One region of the Mesorhizobium erdmanii genome, then DNA from elsewhere that is predicted to be linked to it. Evidence: predicted binding sites of a transcription regulator. Region 1 holds the regulator's gene; each other region holds the start of a gene.
What was found. The regulator PhoB, encoded in region 1, activates phosphate uptake and scavenging genes when phosphate is short. The targets are predictions, from matches to a motif close to TGTCATNNANCTGTCAT.
Positions count from the first base shown of each region.

Region 2: the regulator PhoB is predicted to act here: its motif matches at 2,900-2,916, upstream of EB233_RS22845 (RNA degradosome polyphosphate kinase).
Region 3: the regulator PhoB is predicted to act here: its motif matches at 3,033-3,049, upstream of EB233_RS02510 (DUF1045 domain-containing protein).

Region 1 covers NZ_CP033361.1:1,476,534-1,481,801, forward strand. Annotated here, with positions in the region: gene pstC (phosphate ABC transporter permease subunit PstC) at 1-128, shown strand, start outside; gene pstA (phosphate ABC transporter permease PstA) at 132-983, shown strand; gene pstB (phosphate ABC transporter ATP-binding protein PstB) at 980-1,783, shown strand; gene phoU (phosphate signaling complex protein PhoU) at 1,809-2,516, shown strand; gene phoB (phosphate regulon transcriptional regulator PhoB) at 2,638-3,327, shown strand; gene EB233_RS07135 (ROK family protein) at 3,587-4,828, opposite strand; gene xylF (D-xylose ABC transporter substrate-binding protein) at 5,100-5,268, shown strand, end outside.
Region 2 covers NZ_CP033361.1:4,682,677-4,687,944, reverse strand. Annotated here, with positions in the region: gene EB233_RS22865 (amino acid ABC transporter ATP-binding protein) at 1-566, shown strand, start outside; gene EB233_RS22860 (TIGR02117 family protein) at 658-1,323, shown strand; gene EB233_RS22855 (FAD-dependent monooxygenase) at 1,320-2,546, opposite strand; gene EB233_RS22850 (zinc-finger domain-containing protein) at 2,567-2,812, opposite strand; gene EB233_RS22845 (RNA degradosome polyphosphate kinase) at 2,980-5,181, shown strand; gene ppx (exopolyphosphatase) at 5,181-5,268, shown strand, end outside.
Region 3 covers NZ_CP033361.1:551,835-557,102, forward strand. Annotated here, with positions in the region: gene iolD (3D-(3,5/4)-trihydroxycyclohexane-1,2-dione acylhydrolase (decyclizing)) at 1-530, shown strand, start outside; gene iolE (myo-inosose-2 dehydratase) at 605-1,522, shown strand; gene EB233_RS02495 (DUF3329 domain-containing protein) at 1,586-1,801, shown strand; gene EB233_RS02500 (hypothetical protein) at 1,798-2,007, shown strand; gene iolB (5-deoxy-glucuronate isomerase) at 2,125-2,937, shown strand; gene EB233_RS02510 (DUF1045 domain-containing protein) at 3,176-3,883, shown strand; gene EB233_RS02515 (alpha-D-ribose 1-methylphosphonate 5-triphosphate diphosphatase) at 3,920-5,059, shown strand; gene phnN (phosphonate metabolism protein/1,5-bisphosphokinase (PRPP-forming) PhnN) at 5,056-5,268, shown strand, end outside.

The sequences.
Region 1 (5,268 bases):
AAGCGGTCGGCGACCTCTACACCTCCTCGCTGGTGGCGCTCGGCCTGATCCTGTTCGTCATCACTTTCCTGATCCTTGCCATCGCCCGCTACATGCTGATGCGCATCGATGCCCGTACCGGAGCCTGACCGATGTCGACAGCCGCATCGCTTCACCAGAGCCGCAAGCGCAAGAATGGCGTGATGATGACGCTGTGCGTCGCCGCCGCCGGCATCGGCCTCGCCTGGCTGGCGCTGATCCTCGGCGCCCTGCTGTACAAGGGCCTTTCAGGTGTCAATCTTGCGGTCTTCACTGAAATGACGCCGCCGCCCGGCGATGCCGGCGGCCTGCTCAACGCCATCTACGGCAGTATTGTGATGACCATCATCGGCATCATCGTCGGCACGCCGATCGGTGTGCTGGCCGGCACCTACATGGCTGAGTACGGGCGTTTCTCGAAGCTCACCACCGTGGTGCGCTTCATCAACGACATCCTGCTGTCGGCGCCGTCGATCATCATCGGCCTGTTCGTCTATGAGCTGATGGTGCGGCCGATGGGACATTTCTCGGCGATCGCCGGCGCCGTCGCGCTGGCGATCCTGGTCATCCCCGTCGTGGTGCGCACCACCGAAGACATGCTCAACCTGGTGCCGAACGCCTTGCGCGAAGCCGGCACCGCGATCGGTGCGCCGCGCTGGGTGGTCATCCGTTCGGTCGCCTACCGCGCCGCGATGTCGGGCATCGTCACCGGCATATTGCTGGCCATCGCCCGCATCTCGGGCGAGACCGCACCGCTGCTTTTCACGGCGCTGAACAACCAGTTCTGGTCGAGCAATCTCAACGCGCCGATGGCCAGCCTGCCGGTCACCATCTTCCAGTTCGCTCTCAGCCCCTATGAGGAATGGCAGCAACTGGCCTGGACCGGCGCACTCATAATCACATTGACGGTTCTCGCGCTCAGCATCTTCGCGCGCAGCCTGACCGGACGCAGAGAGGACAAATGAGCCAGATGTTGTCTCCAGACATGACGATCGCCGCCGAGGCGGTGGCCAAGGCCAAGATCGAGGTCAAGAACCTCAACTTCTACTATGGCCAGTCGAAGGCCCTGAAGGACATCACGCTGTCGCTGCCCGAGCGCAGCGTCACCGCCTTCATCGGGCCTTCGGGCTGCGGAAAGTCGACGCTGCTGCGCGTCTTCAACCGCATCTACGAGCTCTATCCCAAGCAGACGGCCGAAGGCCAGGTGCTGCTCGACGGCCAGAACGTTCTCGATCGTTCGCAGGACCTCAACCTGCTGCGTACCAAGATCGGAATGGTGTTCCAGAAGCCGACACCGTTCCCGATGTCGATCTATGAGAACATCGCTTTTGGCGTCAGGCTCTACGAGAAGATCAGCAAGGCCGAGATGGATGGCCGTGTCGAGCAGGCGCTGAAGCGTGCGGCACTGTGGACCGAGGTCAAGGATAAGCTCAACGCCAGCGGCCTCAGCCTGTCGGGCGGCCAGCAGCAGCGGCTGTGCATCGCCCGTACCGTGGCGGTGAAGCCGGAAGTCATCCTGCTCGACGAGCCGGCCTCGGCACTCGATCCGCTGTCGACCGCCAAGATCGAGGAACTGATCGACGAGCTGCAGGCCGACTACACGATCGTCATCGTCACCCACAACATGCAGCAGGCGGCGCGCGTCTCGAAGCAGACCGCCTTCATGTATCTGGGCGAGCTGGTCGAGTTCGACAAGACCGAGAAGATCTTCACGTCGCCTCGCGAGAAGCGCACGCAAGACTACATCACCGGCCGCTTCGGCTGATCGCACGCATACGAGGACCAGAATCATGGCCGAACACACGGTTGCAGCCTTCGACGAGGATCTCGGACAGATCAGCAGGCTGATCAGCGACATGGGCGACCTCGCCGGCTCGATGGTTGGCGGCGCCACTAAGGCGCTGCTGAATTCCGACAATGCTCTCGCACAGCGCGTGGTCTCCGACGACGCCATCATGGACGCGCGCCAGCGCGAACTCGACGACCGCGCCATCACGCTGATCGCCAAGCGCCAGCCGATGGCCGACGATCTGCGCCATGTCGTCGGCTCGATCCGCATGGCCGGCGACCTCGAGCGCATCGGCGACCTTGCCAAGAACATCGCCAAGCGCGTCGGCACCGTTGGCCTCAGCGCGACGCCGCGCGACCTGTCGCATTCCATCGACGCCATGGCGCAGCTGGTGCTGATCCAGGTGCAGGGCGTGATCGAGGAGTATGCGGCGCGCGATGCCGCCGCACTGGCGAAGCTGCGCGCCGACGATGAGCGCATCGACGTCAAATATACCTCGGTCTTCCGCGAATTGCTGACCTACATGATGGAGGATCCGCGCAACATCACGGCTTGCACGCATCTGTTGTTCTGCGCCAAGAATCTCGAACGCATCGGCGATCACGTGACCAACATCGCCGAGAACGCATATTACGTGCTGACCGGCACGCAGCTGCCCGCCAATCGTCCCAAGCAGGACGAAACGGCGATGTCGGCGCCGGCGGCCTGAACGCTAGAGCGGCTCATCGTTTCGAGGAAACGCCAAACCGCTCTATCTCTTTGTTTCACGCAATTCCGGACGGAAAACCGCTACACACTTTTCCTGGAATTGCTTTGGAGGTGACCAGTCGATGATCGCGCCACGCATCATGGTGGTGGAGGACGAGGAGCCGCTGGGGGTGCTGCTCCGCTACAATCTTGAATCCGAAGGCTATCAGGTCGAGGTGGTGCCGCGCGGCGACGAAGCCGAAATCCGCCTGCAGGAGAACGTGCCCGACCTTCTGGTGCTCGACTGGATGGTGCCGGCGGTGTCCGGCATCGAACTCTGCCGGCGCCTGCGGATGCGGCCCGAGACCGAGCGGCTTCCGATCATCATGTTGACGGCGCGTGGCGAGGAAAGCGATCGCGTGCGCGGCCTTTCCACCGGCGCCGACGACTATCTGGTCAAGCCGTTCTCGACGCCGGAATTCATGGCCAGGGTCAAGGCGCTGCTGCGCCGCGCCAAGCCGGAAGTTCTGTCCAGCGTGCTCAAGGTCGGCGACATCGTGCTCGACCGCGAATCGCACCGAGTCTATCGCAAGAAGAGCGAGATCCGGCTCGGGCCGACCGAGTTCCGCCTGCTCGAATTCATGATGCGCCATCCCGGCCGCGTGTTCTCCCGCAGCCAACTGCTCGACAATGTCTGGGGCGAGACGATCTATATCGACGAGCGCACCGTGGACGTGCATGTGGGCCGCCTGCGCAAGGCTGTCAACAATGGCCGTATGCCAGACGTCATCCGCACCATTCGCGGCGCCGGGTATGCGATCAGGGAAGATTGACTGCTGGCGTTTTTGATGGGCCGAGGTGCCCAACGCTTCGTCATCCACGAGCGAAGCGGACGCGCAGACCCGAGGATCCATGCCGCGACTTTGACGTGTTGCCACTGCGTAGAATTCTGCACCGCCGCGTCCCTCGGTCGACGTAACGGAATGGATCATTGGGTCTTCGCGACGGAGCTTCGCTCCTGCTTCGCCCAAGGATGATGACATCCGGGAAGCTGCAGCCAATCTCGAATGGCGGCGATGCCCTTCGCAAGGCCTACGCCACGTTCTTGCCCGAACCCGCTCGCCCCTGCACGCCCGGGGCGAAAATCTCCTGGTCGACGAAGGTCAGCGCGCGCATCGCGCAGCCTTCGCGGATAAGCGGCAATTCGTTTGGTTCAGTATCGAACGAAATCGATTTCGAGTGCTGGCCGCCGGCGGTCTGGGCGATGGCCTCGCGTAGCGCGGGCTCGATCAGGTCGAAGGCGGCGGCACTGACGCCGACCATGGCGACGGGCGCGGGATCGATCAGCGCGAACAGGCTGCCGAGGCCATAACCCAGCGCTTCGCCGGCCTTGCGATATGCTTCGCGCTCGGGGCCAGCTCTTTCGCGCGCCGTGGCCGCCAGGGTCCGCATGTCCGCGTCGCTGACGTCGACCGGCTCGGTGTCCTCGCCGAGCTGCTTGGCATTGCGCCAGATGGCGTAGTTGCCGGCATAGGCCTCGACGCAGCCGCGGCGTCCGCAGCGGCAGAGCGCGCCGCCGGGCCGATGGATCATGTGGCCAAACTCGCCGCCCGAGGAATGGGTGCCGGTGAACAGCTCGCCCTTCAGCACCAGCCCCATGCCGATGCCGTGAGACAACAGGATGGCGATGAAGTCGTCGCGGTAGCGCTCGGGGTCGCGCCAGCGCAGCGCCACCGCCATCATGTTGCAGTCGTTTTCCATGGTGGCGGGGATGCCGAACTCGGCTTCGAGTATGTCGGCGAAGGCGATGTCGGTCTGCGGCGTGATCGGCGACCACAGCATGGCCCGGGCCTCGGTGTCGGTGATGCCCTGGATCGCCAGCGCGATGCGGGCGACGCTGCGCACGTCGATATCGGGATCGGCGAGGCGCCGTCGTACGATAGCCGTGCATTCGCCGATCAGCGCCTCGCGCGACATGGTCAGCGTGTCCAGGCGGCGCTGTTCCTCCGATATCACCTGGCCGGCATAGTCGATGACGGCGACAGAAAGGAAATTCAGCGAAAGCACCACGGTCATGACGGTCGCGGCCTCCGGATTGAGGCCGAGGCCGACCTGCGGCCTGCCGCGTTTGAGCGAACCCACCTCGCTCGGCTTGCCTTCGGCCAGGATGCCTTCGCCGATCAGGTCGGAGGAAATTGCCGATATGGTCGAATGGCTGAGGCCGGTGGTCGCGGCGATCTCGGTGCGCGAGGGCCGGCCGGCCCGACGCACGGCCGCGATCACCATGGCGCGGTTGCGCCGGCGCAGATCGTCGTGGCGGATTCCGACCGACATGCTTTTCCACTTCCTCCCCGTCGCGGCGGTTCTTCCTGCCCCTCGAACACTGCCGACAACAGGTCAAATACTGGCAGAAGCGGCCGCTGCTGTCATTTATTTATTGCGGGGCTCGAAAAAAAGTTGCAGGCCCCTCAAAATCCATCAGAATCGATGTTGACAGCGTTTCGGCGATGCATCAGTATTTTTTTTGAGGCTCGAAAAAATAGAGCTTCTGTGCCGGCCTTTGGGCCAGTTTGGTCGCGCCTTACGCGGCGCAGGGAGGAATATCATGAAAAGATTCACGGCCGCCATCCTGGCGGGTGTCGCCATGTCGCTGACGCTTGCGTCGGTCGCGCAGGCGAAGGACAAAGTCATCGGCGTATCGTGGTCGAACTTCCAGGAAGAACGCTGGAAGACTGACGAGGCCGCGATGAAAAAGGCGATCGAGGCCGCCGGCG
Region 2 (5,268 bases), 3.2 Mb from region 1:
AGAAGGGCAAGATCATCGTCGACGGCAAGGAACTGACCAACGATCTGAAGAAGATCGATGAGGTGCGCCGCGAGGTCGGCATGGTGTTCCAGCACTTCAACCTGTTCCCGCACCTGACCATCCTGGAGAATTGCACGCTGGCGCCGATCTGGGTGCGCAAGACGCCGAAGAAGCAGGCCGAGGAAATCGCCATGCACTTCCTCAAGCGCGTGAAGATCCCGGAACAGGCCAACAAATATCCCGGCCAGTTGTCCGGCGGCCAGCAGCAGCGCGTGGCGATTGCGCGCTCGCTGTGCATGAACCCGCGCATCATGCTGTTCGATGAGCCGACCTCGGCGCTCGACCCGGAGATGATCAAGGAAGTGCTGGAGACGATGGTGGGGCTGGCGGAGGAAGGCATGACCATGCTGTGCGTCACCCACGAAATGGGTTTTGCCCGCAAGGTTGCCAACCGCGTCATCTTCATGGATCAGGGCCAGATCGTCGAGCAGAACACGCCGGCCGAGTTCTTCGACCATCCACGCCACGAGCGCACCAAACTGTTCCTGTCACAGATCCTGCACTGAGCGGCTCACACCGAGGAGAAGCCCGGCCGCAATGCGGCCGGGCTTTTTTCTTATCGATCGGCTTGTCGGCGGAGCGGTGGGGGCGTCATCGATGAGAAAGGTCTTCCGGTTCCTTTCCATGTTGCTGGCGGCGATCGTGCTTGCAGCGGCCCTCGGCACGCTGGTGCCGCGCCCGCTCTGGCCGGCGGCGTCCGCGGGCGAGGGCACGCGCCACATATTGGTGCTGAAGAACCCCATCCATACCGACATCGCCATTCCGGTGAACGACACCGTGCGCCAGCGCTTCCACTTCCTGGCTGACGCTGGCCTTCCGGCCGACGCGCCCGAGGTTCGCTATCTGGTCTTTGGCTGGGGCGGCCGCGCCTTCTATCTGGAAACACCGACCTGGTCGCAGCTGAAAGCCGTACCGGTGATGAAGGCGCTGACGCTTGACACGTCGGTCATGCATGTCGATGTCGCCGGCGATATCGTCGAACCGCATCCCGATGTCGCCGGCTTCGACATTGGTGAGCACCGGTTCGCGGCATTGCTCGATTTCATCGCGGCGAGCTTCCAGCAGGGGCCGAACGGTCCGGTCGTGATCGAGAATGCGCACTATTCCAGCTTCGACCGCTTCTACGAAGCGAAAGGCCATTTCAACGCGCTGGTCGGCTGCAATACCTGGACCGCCGCTGCGCTGCGCACCGCCGGCTTGCGGACCGGCTGGTGGAACCCGCTGCCGGTGTCGCTCGGGCTGTCGATGCGACTGTATAACTAGTTTGCTTGCCAGCCATAAAGCCAATCGAGATCCGTCGCGAGCTTTTCCGGCGAGCGCATCTTCAGGAACAGGTTGCGGGCGATTGCCACCGGTCCCGCGGCATGCCAGGCGAGGTGGTTGAGGGCGCCGCGCCGGGCGACTTTGGCGACGCGCTGCCGCCGCAGATTTTCCCAGACGAGGAGGCCTCGCGCTGGATCGGCGGGAAAGGCGGCAAAGGAGCCGGCAAGCGTCGCCGCATCCTCGATCGCCATGGCCGCGCCTTGTGCCGCGAAGGGCGTCATCGCATGCGCCGCGTCGCCGATCAGCGCGATGCCTTCCGGCATTGTCCAGGGCTGCTTCTGCTCGACCGTGTGGAGTGGCCAGGTCAGCCACGAGCCTGCCATCTCCAGCAGTCGTGCAAGGTCCGGCGCGGTGTCGCGCGTTGCGGCGGCGAGGATGCCGGGATCGGCATGGCCGGACCAGCCCTCGGCGATACGCTCGCCCCTGGTGAAGGCGACGAGGTTGAAGGCGTCGCCCTTGCTGACGGGATAGGCGACCATATGGAAGCCAGCATGCAGAAAGGTCGTCACACAGTCGGCCGCGCCGATCGCGGCAAAGGCTTGCCCGGCGGCGCTGTCAACCGCGACAGTGGTACGCCAGGCCAGCTCACCGGAAAAACGGCTTCTTGGCGACACCGTCCCCCTGGTCGAATCGACAAGTGCGCGCACCGACGACCAGACGCCATCGGCGCCGACCAGCAGGGCTCCATCAACCTCGAGTGTCTTACCGTCGATCTCGACACTTGCCGTGATGCCATGGGTGCCGATGGCAATGCCGCCGACGCGCGCCCCGGTGGTGAGCTGAATGTCCGGCAGCTCAGCAACGCGCGCCATCAGCACCGCCTGCAGGTCGGCGCGGTGAGCCACGAGGTAGGGCGCCCGCCAGCGCGCTTCAGCGGACTGTCCAAGTGGCACGCGCGCCAGTTCCCGCAACGTGGCTGCATCCTTCAGCACCACCGCTTCGGGCCGCACCGCTGTTGGCAGCAACCGGTCGAGCACGCCGAACTGGCGAAGGATGCGCGTTGCATTGGGAGAAAGCTGGAGGCCGGCGCCTACCGCGTCCATGCGCTGCGCCTGTTCGAACACTTGCACGGGATAGCCGTGTGCGGAGAAGGCCAGCGCCGCGGTCAACCCGGCGATGCCCGCCCCGGCGATGATGACTTGCCGGGAGCGTATGTCGTCCATTTGCTGCCGGTCGCTGGAGATCAGGCGGCCTGGTCGATGTAGAGGCAGCCGGACGGCAGCGTTTCCGTCGCCTTCAGCTTTGGCGAATAACGGTAGAGCGTCGAGCAGTAGGGACAGACTTTCTCATTATCGTCACCCATGTCGAGAAACACATGCGGGTGGTCGAAAGGCGGGTTTGCGCCCGTGCACATGAATTCCTTGACCCCGATGTCGATCGCCGGATGGCCGGCATCGTTCTGGAAATGGGGAATGGAACCGCCTGCCATCGTCGTCTCCTTAGCGCAGCCTCGTCTGCATCTGGATCATATCAGGCCTCTTTGCAAGTTCGATGAAATCAAACTGTCGCAAAAGCCTGTCAGAGAACTGTCGCAAAAGCCTGCCACAGGGTAAGTTAAGCCGGTTAACCGGCTGAGGCGGGGCAAGAGCAGGGACCATGAACGAACTGAAGCCGGTGCAGAGCGAATTCATCAACATCGAGGCGGCAAGTCCGGAGGGCGGCAATCCGGACCGTTTCGTCAATCGCGAGTTTTCCTGGCTGCAATTCAACCGCCGCGTGCTCGAAGAATCGCTGAACACCCATCATCCGCTGCTGGAGCGTGTCCGCTTCCTGTCGATCTCGGCCGCCAATCTCGACGAATTCTTCATGGTGCGCGTTGCCGGCCTCGCCGGCCAGGTGCGCGAGGGCATCGTGCTGAAGAGCCCCGATGGCCGCACCCCCGAACAGCAGCTCGAACAATTGCTGCGTGAGGTCGAGCGGCTTCAGGAAGATCAGCAAAAGAGCCTTTCGGCGCTCACCGTGCTGCTCAACAAGGAGGGCATCGAGAGCATCACGCGAGATGCGTTGACCAAGGACGAGAAGGTCTGGCTGGAAGAGCATTTCCAGGACCAGGTGTTCCCGGTGCTCACCCCGCTGTCGATCGACCCGGCGCATCCGTTTCCGTTCATTCCCAATCTCGGCTTCTCGATGGCGCTGCAGCTTCGCCACCGCAAGAACGGCGAGGAGATGAGCGCGCTTCTGCGCCTGCCAGTGGCGCTGAAGCGCTTCATCCGTCTGCCGGACCGCAAGCGCCATGTCCGCTTCATCCCGCTTGAGGAGGCGGTCGGCCTCTATATCGGCAAGCTGTTCCCCGGCTATGAGGTCAAGGGCTCAGGCACGTTCCGTATCATTCGCGACAGCGATATCGAGGTCGAGGAAGAGTCGGAAGATCTCGTGCGCCTGTTCGAGACGGCGCTGAAGCGTCGACGCCGCGGTTCGGTCATCCGCATCGAGTTCGACAAGCTGATGCCAAGCGAATTGCGGGACTTCGTCGCCGGCGAGCTTGGCGTTTCGTCCAGCCGCATCAGCGTGCTGACCGGTCCGCTGGCGCTCAGCCAGATCTCCGAGATCGTCTCCGTTCCTCGCGACGACCTGAAGTTCACGCCCTACAATCCGCGCTTTCCCGAACGCATCCGCGAACATGGCGGCGACTGCTTTGCCGCCATCCGCGAGAAGGACATCATCGTCCATCACCCCTACGAATCCTTCGACGTGGTGGTGCAGTTCCTGCGCCAGGCGATGGCCGATCCCGAAGTGGTGGCGATCAAGCAGACGCTTTACCGCACCTCCAACGACAGCCCGATCGTGCGCGCGCTGGTCGACGCGGCCGAGGCCGGCAAGTCGGTGACCGCGCTTGTCGAGCTCAAGGCGCGCTTCGACGAGGAAGCCAACATTCGCTGGGCCCGTGACCTCGAGCGCGCCGGCGTCCAGGTCGTGTTCGGCTTCCTCGAGTTGAAGACCCACGCGAAAATGTCGCTGGTGGTGCGGCGCGAGGACGGCAAGCTGCGCAATTACGTGCATCTAGGCACCGGCAATTACCATCCGGTCACCGCGCGCATCTACACCGACCTGTCCTTCTTCACCACCGACCCGACGATCGCCCGCGACGTCGCCCAGTTGTTCAATTTCATCACCGGCTATGCCGAGCCGACCGCCGAAATGCGGCTGGCGATCTCGCCGTTCACGCTGCGCAACCGCATCCTCCAGCACATTTCCGACGAAGTCGCTCATGCACTCGAAGGAAAGCCGGCGCGCATTTGGATGAAGATGAACGCGCTTGTCGATCCGATCATCATCGATGCGCTCTATGATGCCAGCCGCGCCGGTGTCGAGATCGATCTCGTGGTGCGCGGCATATGCTGCCTCAGGCCACAGGTGCCGGGCCTGTCGGAAAACATCAGGGTCAAGTCGATTGTCGGCCGGTTCCTCGAGCACAGTCGCATCTATTGCTTCGGCAATGGCCACGGCCTGCCATCGGACGAAGCGATCGTCTATATCTCCTCGGCTGATCTCATGCCGCGCAATCTCGACCGCCGCGTCGAGACCATGGTGCCGATCACCAATCCAACTGTGCATGAACAGGTGCTCGGCCAGATCATGCTGGGCAACATCATGGACAATCAGCAAAGTTTCGACGTATTGGCTGATGGAACCTCCCGGCGCGTCGTGCTGGAGGAGGGCGAGGAACCGTTCAACGCGCAGGAATATTTCATGACCAATCCGAGCCTGTCCGGACGGGGTGACGCGCTGAAGTCGCATGCGCCCAAGCGCATCGCGCAGTTCAAGCGCCGCAAGAAGAACGCAGCAGCGTCCACCTGATGCTGTCTGATTCCCAGGGCCGGCTGCACGACCGCCGACCGCTGTCCATCATCGACATCGGGTCGAATTCGATCCGCCTCGTTGTCT
Region 3 (5,268 bases), 920 kb from region 1:
GCTTCTCGACCATGGGTTACGAGATTGCCGGCGGGCTCGGCGCCAAGATGGCCAAACCAGACCAGGAGGTCGTCGTGATGATCGGCGATGGCTCCTATCTGATGATGAACTCCGAAATCGCCACCTCGGTGATGCTCGGTTTGAAGCTGACCATCGTGCTGCTCGACAACCGTGGCTATGGTTGCATCAACCGGCTGCAGATGGCGACCGGCGGCGCCAACTTCAACAATCTCCTGAAGGACGCGCGCCACGAGATCCTGCCCGACATCGACTTCGCGGCGCATGCGGCGAGCATGGGCGCGATCGCCGAGAAAGTGCCGTCGATCGCCGGGCTGGAAAGCGCGCTGCAGAAGGCGAAGACGAACGACCGCACAACTGTGCTGGTCATCGACACCGACCCGCTGGTCTCCACCGATGCCGGCGGCCATTGGTGGGATGTGGCGGTGCCGGAAGTCTCGGCGCGGCCGCAGGTCAACGCGGCGCGCAAGGCCTATGACGAGAAGCGTCAGATGCAGAGCGTTGGCGATTGATGCTAAGTTGGCGCTGCCCTCTCGCTTAGGACCCCCCACAAGGGGGAGGGTAAACACGAAACTGGAGTGACGACTTGAAAGCCAAACTGGGCATGTCCCCCATCGCATGGTGGAACGACGATCTTGCGGAACTGAGCGATGACGTGTCGCTGGAGGAGTGCCTGCGCCAGTCGCGTTCGGCCGGCTTCACCGGCATGGAGATGGGGCGGCGTTTCCCCAACGATCCCGCCGTCATGCTGCCGATTCTCAAGGCCGTCGACGTGACGCTGTGCGGCGGCTGGTTCTCGGGCACCCTGGTCGATGAGGAGATGAGCAAGAACAAGGATCGCATCCAGCCGATGATCGACCTGTTCAAGGCGGTGAACGCGCCTTGCATCGTCTATGGCGAAGTCGGCCGCTCGATCCAGGGCGATCGTTCGAAGCCGCTGGCCACCAAGCCGAAACTGTCCAGCGACGAGATGAAGGCCTATGGCCGGCGCCTGACCGAGTTCGGCGAATGGTGCGCCGAGCAAGGCATGCCGCTTTCCTACCATCACCATATGGCGGCGGTGGTCGAGACCGAGCCGGAGCTCGATGCCTTCATGCGCCATTCCGGTGAAGGCATTCCGCTGCTGCTCGATGCCGGGCATCTCGCCTTTGCCGGTGGCGACGTGCTGCGCGCCATCGACAACCATCACAAGCGCATCAGCCATGTCCATGTGAAGGATGTCCGCATGGCTGTGATCGACAAGCTCGATCGCACGAAACAGTCCTTCCTTGACGCCGTGGCGCTCGGCGCCTTCACCGTGCCGGGCGACGGCTCGCTGGATTTCGGCGCCATCGTGCAGCGCTTCGCCGACCATGGCTATGAGGGCTGGTTCGTGGTCGAGGCCGAGCAGGACCCGAAGAAGAACCCGCCGCTGAAGATGGCGCAGGTTGGCCACAAGGAATTGATGCGGGTGATGACGGCTGCCGGTTACACGGTGGAGACGCAGGGCTTCCCGAATGCCTGAAGGCTGGATTCGCCGCCACGCGCGGTCTATCTGAAGTCAGGTCTGCTGAACCCGGATGGCGCGATGAAAGACTATGAGCACCCCTTCTTCCGGCCGCTGTGGCGGCGGGTGACCGTTGTCGCCGTCTGCGTGATCTGGTCGGGGATCGAGTTCGCCACCGGCACGCCGTTCTGGGGTGTCATCGCGCTCGGCTTCGCCGGATATGCTGTGTGGCAGTTCTTCTACCTCTACAAGCCGGCCGAGCAGAACGAGGCGAGGCCTGACGAGACGAAGGAATGAAGGGACAGGTGGCGCAGCAGGGCATGCGGATCGAACATTCGACACATGGCGAATCGCATACGTCGGCGATTGGCCGCAACGCTCCTCGCTTCGTCATCCTAGGGCGGAGCAAGGAGCGCAGCGACGCGGCGCAGACCCTAGGATCCATGCCGTGCCCGGTGGGCGCCGCTATGGTGCAGAATTTTGTGCCGCTGCGCCTCGATTGATGGTCACGGAATGGATCCTAGGGTCTTCGCGACGGAGCTTCGCTCCTGCTTCGCCCTAGGATGACGAAGTTGGGAGGCTTCGGCCGACGCCGAAGGATTGCGATAGGAGAGACAAAAATGTCGAAACTGCTCGTCAAAGCCGACAAGGGCCATGGCCGCGTTGCCCACGTCACGCCGAAAAGCGCTGGCTGGACCTATGTCGGTTTCGACCTGCACCGGCTGAAGCCCGGCGAGACGGCATCCGGCAAGACTGGGGATCGCGAGGTCTGTCTCGTATTCGTCACCGGCAAGGGCAATGCGAAGGCCGGCGGCGAGGATCTTGGCCTGCTCGGCGAACGCATGTCGCCCTTCGAAGGCAAGCCGTGGTCGGTCTATGTGCCCGAGGAATCGGACTGGTCGGTGACGGCCGATACCGAACTGGAACTGGCCGTATGCTCGGCGCCCGGTCTCGGCGGCGGGCTGCCGGTTCGGGTGATCGGCCCCGACGATCTTGGCCAGGAAGTGCGCGGCAAGGGCACCAACACGCGCTATGTCACCAACATCCTGCCGGAAGGCAAGCCGGCCGACTCGCTGCTGGTGGTCGAGGTCATCACGCCGGGTGGCCACACATCGAGTTATCCGCCGCACAAGCATGACCAGGACAATCTGCCTGCCGAATCCTATCTCGAGGAGACCTATTACCATCGCCTGAACCCACCGCAGGGCTTTGCCTTCCAGCGCGTCTACACCGACGCTGACAAAAATGGACATCGCGCGCTCGACGAAGCCATGGCGATCGAGGATGGCGATGTCGTGCTGGTGCCCAAGGGCTATCACCCCTGCGCCGCCTGCCACGGCTACGACCTCTATTATCTCAATGTCATGGCCGGGCCGAAGCGGACGTGGAAATTCCACAATGCGCCCGAGCACGAATGGTTGATGAAGGCCTGACCGTTCCGGGATTCGGGCTGAATTTGTTGGTCCAGCTGGGAAAAATCGTCGGCTAAGGACCGACGGGGTCGATTTGCCATCGAAAACCCGCCAAGCTTCGTCAATCCGTCATGGAAATCACCTATGGCAGCGGAGCTTAGTGCATGTCGCCCAAAATTGTGCAGCGGTTTTGAGACAACGACATGCACAAAATGAAGACTTAAAGCGCGCCGCGGCGCGCTTTAACGAGGACTTCCCGATGCGTTACGCCATCTATTTCACTCCCAGGCAGGATGAACCGCTGGCGCGGATCGCCGCCAACTGGCTAGGCCGCGACCCGTTCGGCGCGCCGACAAAGCCGGTCGAGGCCGTGGCCGATCTGTCGCCGGCGGAAGTCGCGTTCCACACCGCTTCGGCGCGCCGCTATGGCTTCCATGCGACGCTCAAGGCCCCCTTCCGCCTCGCTGCCAACGAGACGGAGACCTCGCTGCGCGCCGCACTCGACCATTTTGCCGAGGCGACACCGGTGGTGACGATCCCGCGTCTTGTCGTCAGCCAGATCGACAGCTTCTTCGCGCTGGTGCCGGAGGGGCCGTTGCCGCCGCTCAACCGCTTCGCCGATGACGTCGTGCGCGATTTCGACCGGTTTCGCGCGCCGCTGACCGAAGCCGAGATCGAACGGCGCAGCCCGGATTCGCTGAAGCCGGCCGAGTTCCGCAACCTCTGCCAGTGGGGTTACCCCTATGTCTTCGAGACCTTCCGCTTCCATATGACGCTGTCGGGCCGGGCCGGGCCACAGGAAAGCCCTCGTCTGCGCGCAGCAATCGACAGCCTGTTCGCCGAAATGCTGCGGCAGCCGGTGCTGGTGGACGCGCTGACACTGTTCGTCGAAACCGAACCCGGCGCACCGTTCATGGTGCTTTCTCAGCACGCGCTGGGACGCCGCCCGGCCAGAAAAATCGCCTGACCACACCCCTGCCCGAAGAACCAAGGACTGCTTGAGATGACCGCCGAGACCGTTCTTTCCAACGCCCGAATCGTGCTTGCCGACGAGATCGTCGAGGGGTCGCTGGTGTTGCGTGACGGCTTCATCGCCGGCATCGATGCGGGCAGCAGCCGCACTGGCGAGGACATGGGTGGCGACTATGTCATCCCCGGCTTGGTCGAACTGCATACAGATCATCTGGAAGGTCACTATGCGCCACGGCCGAAGGTGCGCTGGAACCCCATCGCCGCCGTGCTTGCCCATGACGCGCAGGTCGCGACCGCTGGCATCACCACCGTGCTCGACGCCTTGCGCGTCGGCATGGACGAGGACGCCGACCTCACTTCCGCCGACATCCGCAAATTGGCCGACGCGATCGAGGACAGTGTCCGGCAGGATCGCCTGCGTGCCGATCACTTCCTGCATCTGCGCTGCGAGGTTTCGGCGCCGGACTGCCTGCAGGCCTTCGCCAATTTCGACGCGGACGAGCGGGTCAAGCTGGCATCGCTGATGGACCATGCGCCGGGCCAGCGCCAGTTCGTCAATCTCGAAACCTATGCCTATTATTACCAGCGCAAGCTGAAGCTGACCGACCGCGACTTCAAACTGTTCTGCGAGAAGCGGATGGCGGAATCGGCGCGCAATTCGGCGCCGAACCGCGCGGTGATATCAGCCGCCTGCCACGAGCGCGGCATCGTGCTGGCCAGCCATGACGACGCCACATCGGGCCATGTCGACGAGGCGATCGAGCAAGGCGTGCGCGTCGCCGAGTTTCCGACGACCGAGGAAGCGGCGCGGGCTTCGAAGGCCGCGGGCCTGGGCGTGCTGATGGGCGCGCCCAATGTCATGCGCGGCGCATCACATTCGGGCAATGTCTCGGCGCGCACGCTGGCCAGTGACGGGCTTCTCGACATCCTGTCCTCGGACTATATTCCCTTCAGCCTGATCCAGTCCGCCTTCTTCCTCGGCGATATGGTCGAAGGCATTTCGCTGCCTCAGGCGGTGGCCATGGTTTCGAAGAACCCGGCCGAAGCCGTCGGCCTCGACGACCGCGGCATCATCGAGCAGGGCCGCCGCGCCGACCTGGTGCGCGTGCGCGTCGACGACCATGTGCCGGTGGTGCGCACCGTCTGGCGGCAAGGGCGCCGGGTCGCGTGATGGTGTCGGCCTTGATCGAGCGTGAATTGTCCGCCGAAACGTTCCCGATCCGCCATGGCGTCTTCGTCGCCGTGGTGGGACCCAGCGGCGCCGGCAAGGACACGGTGATCGGCTACGCCCGCGCGCTGTTCGCCTACGAGAGCCGGCTGGAGTTCGTCCGTCGCGTCATCACCAGGCCGAGCGATGCCGCGAGCGAGGATCACGACACG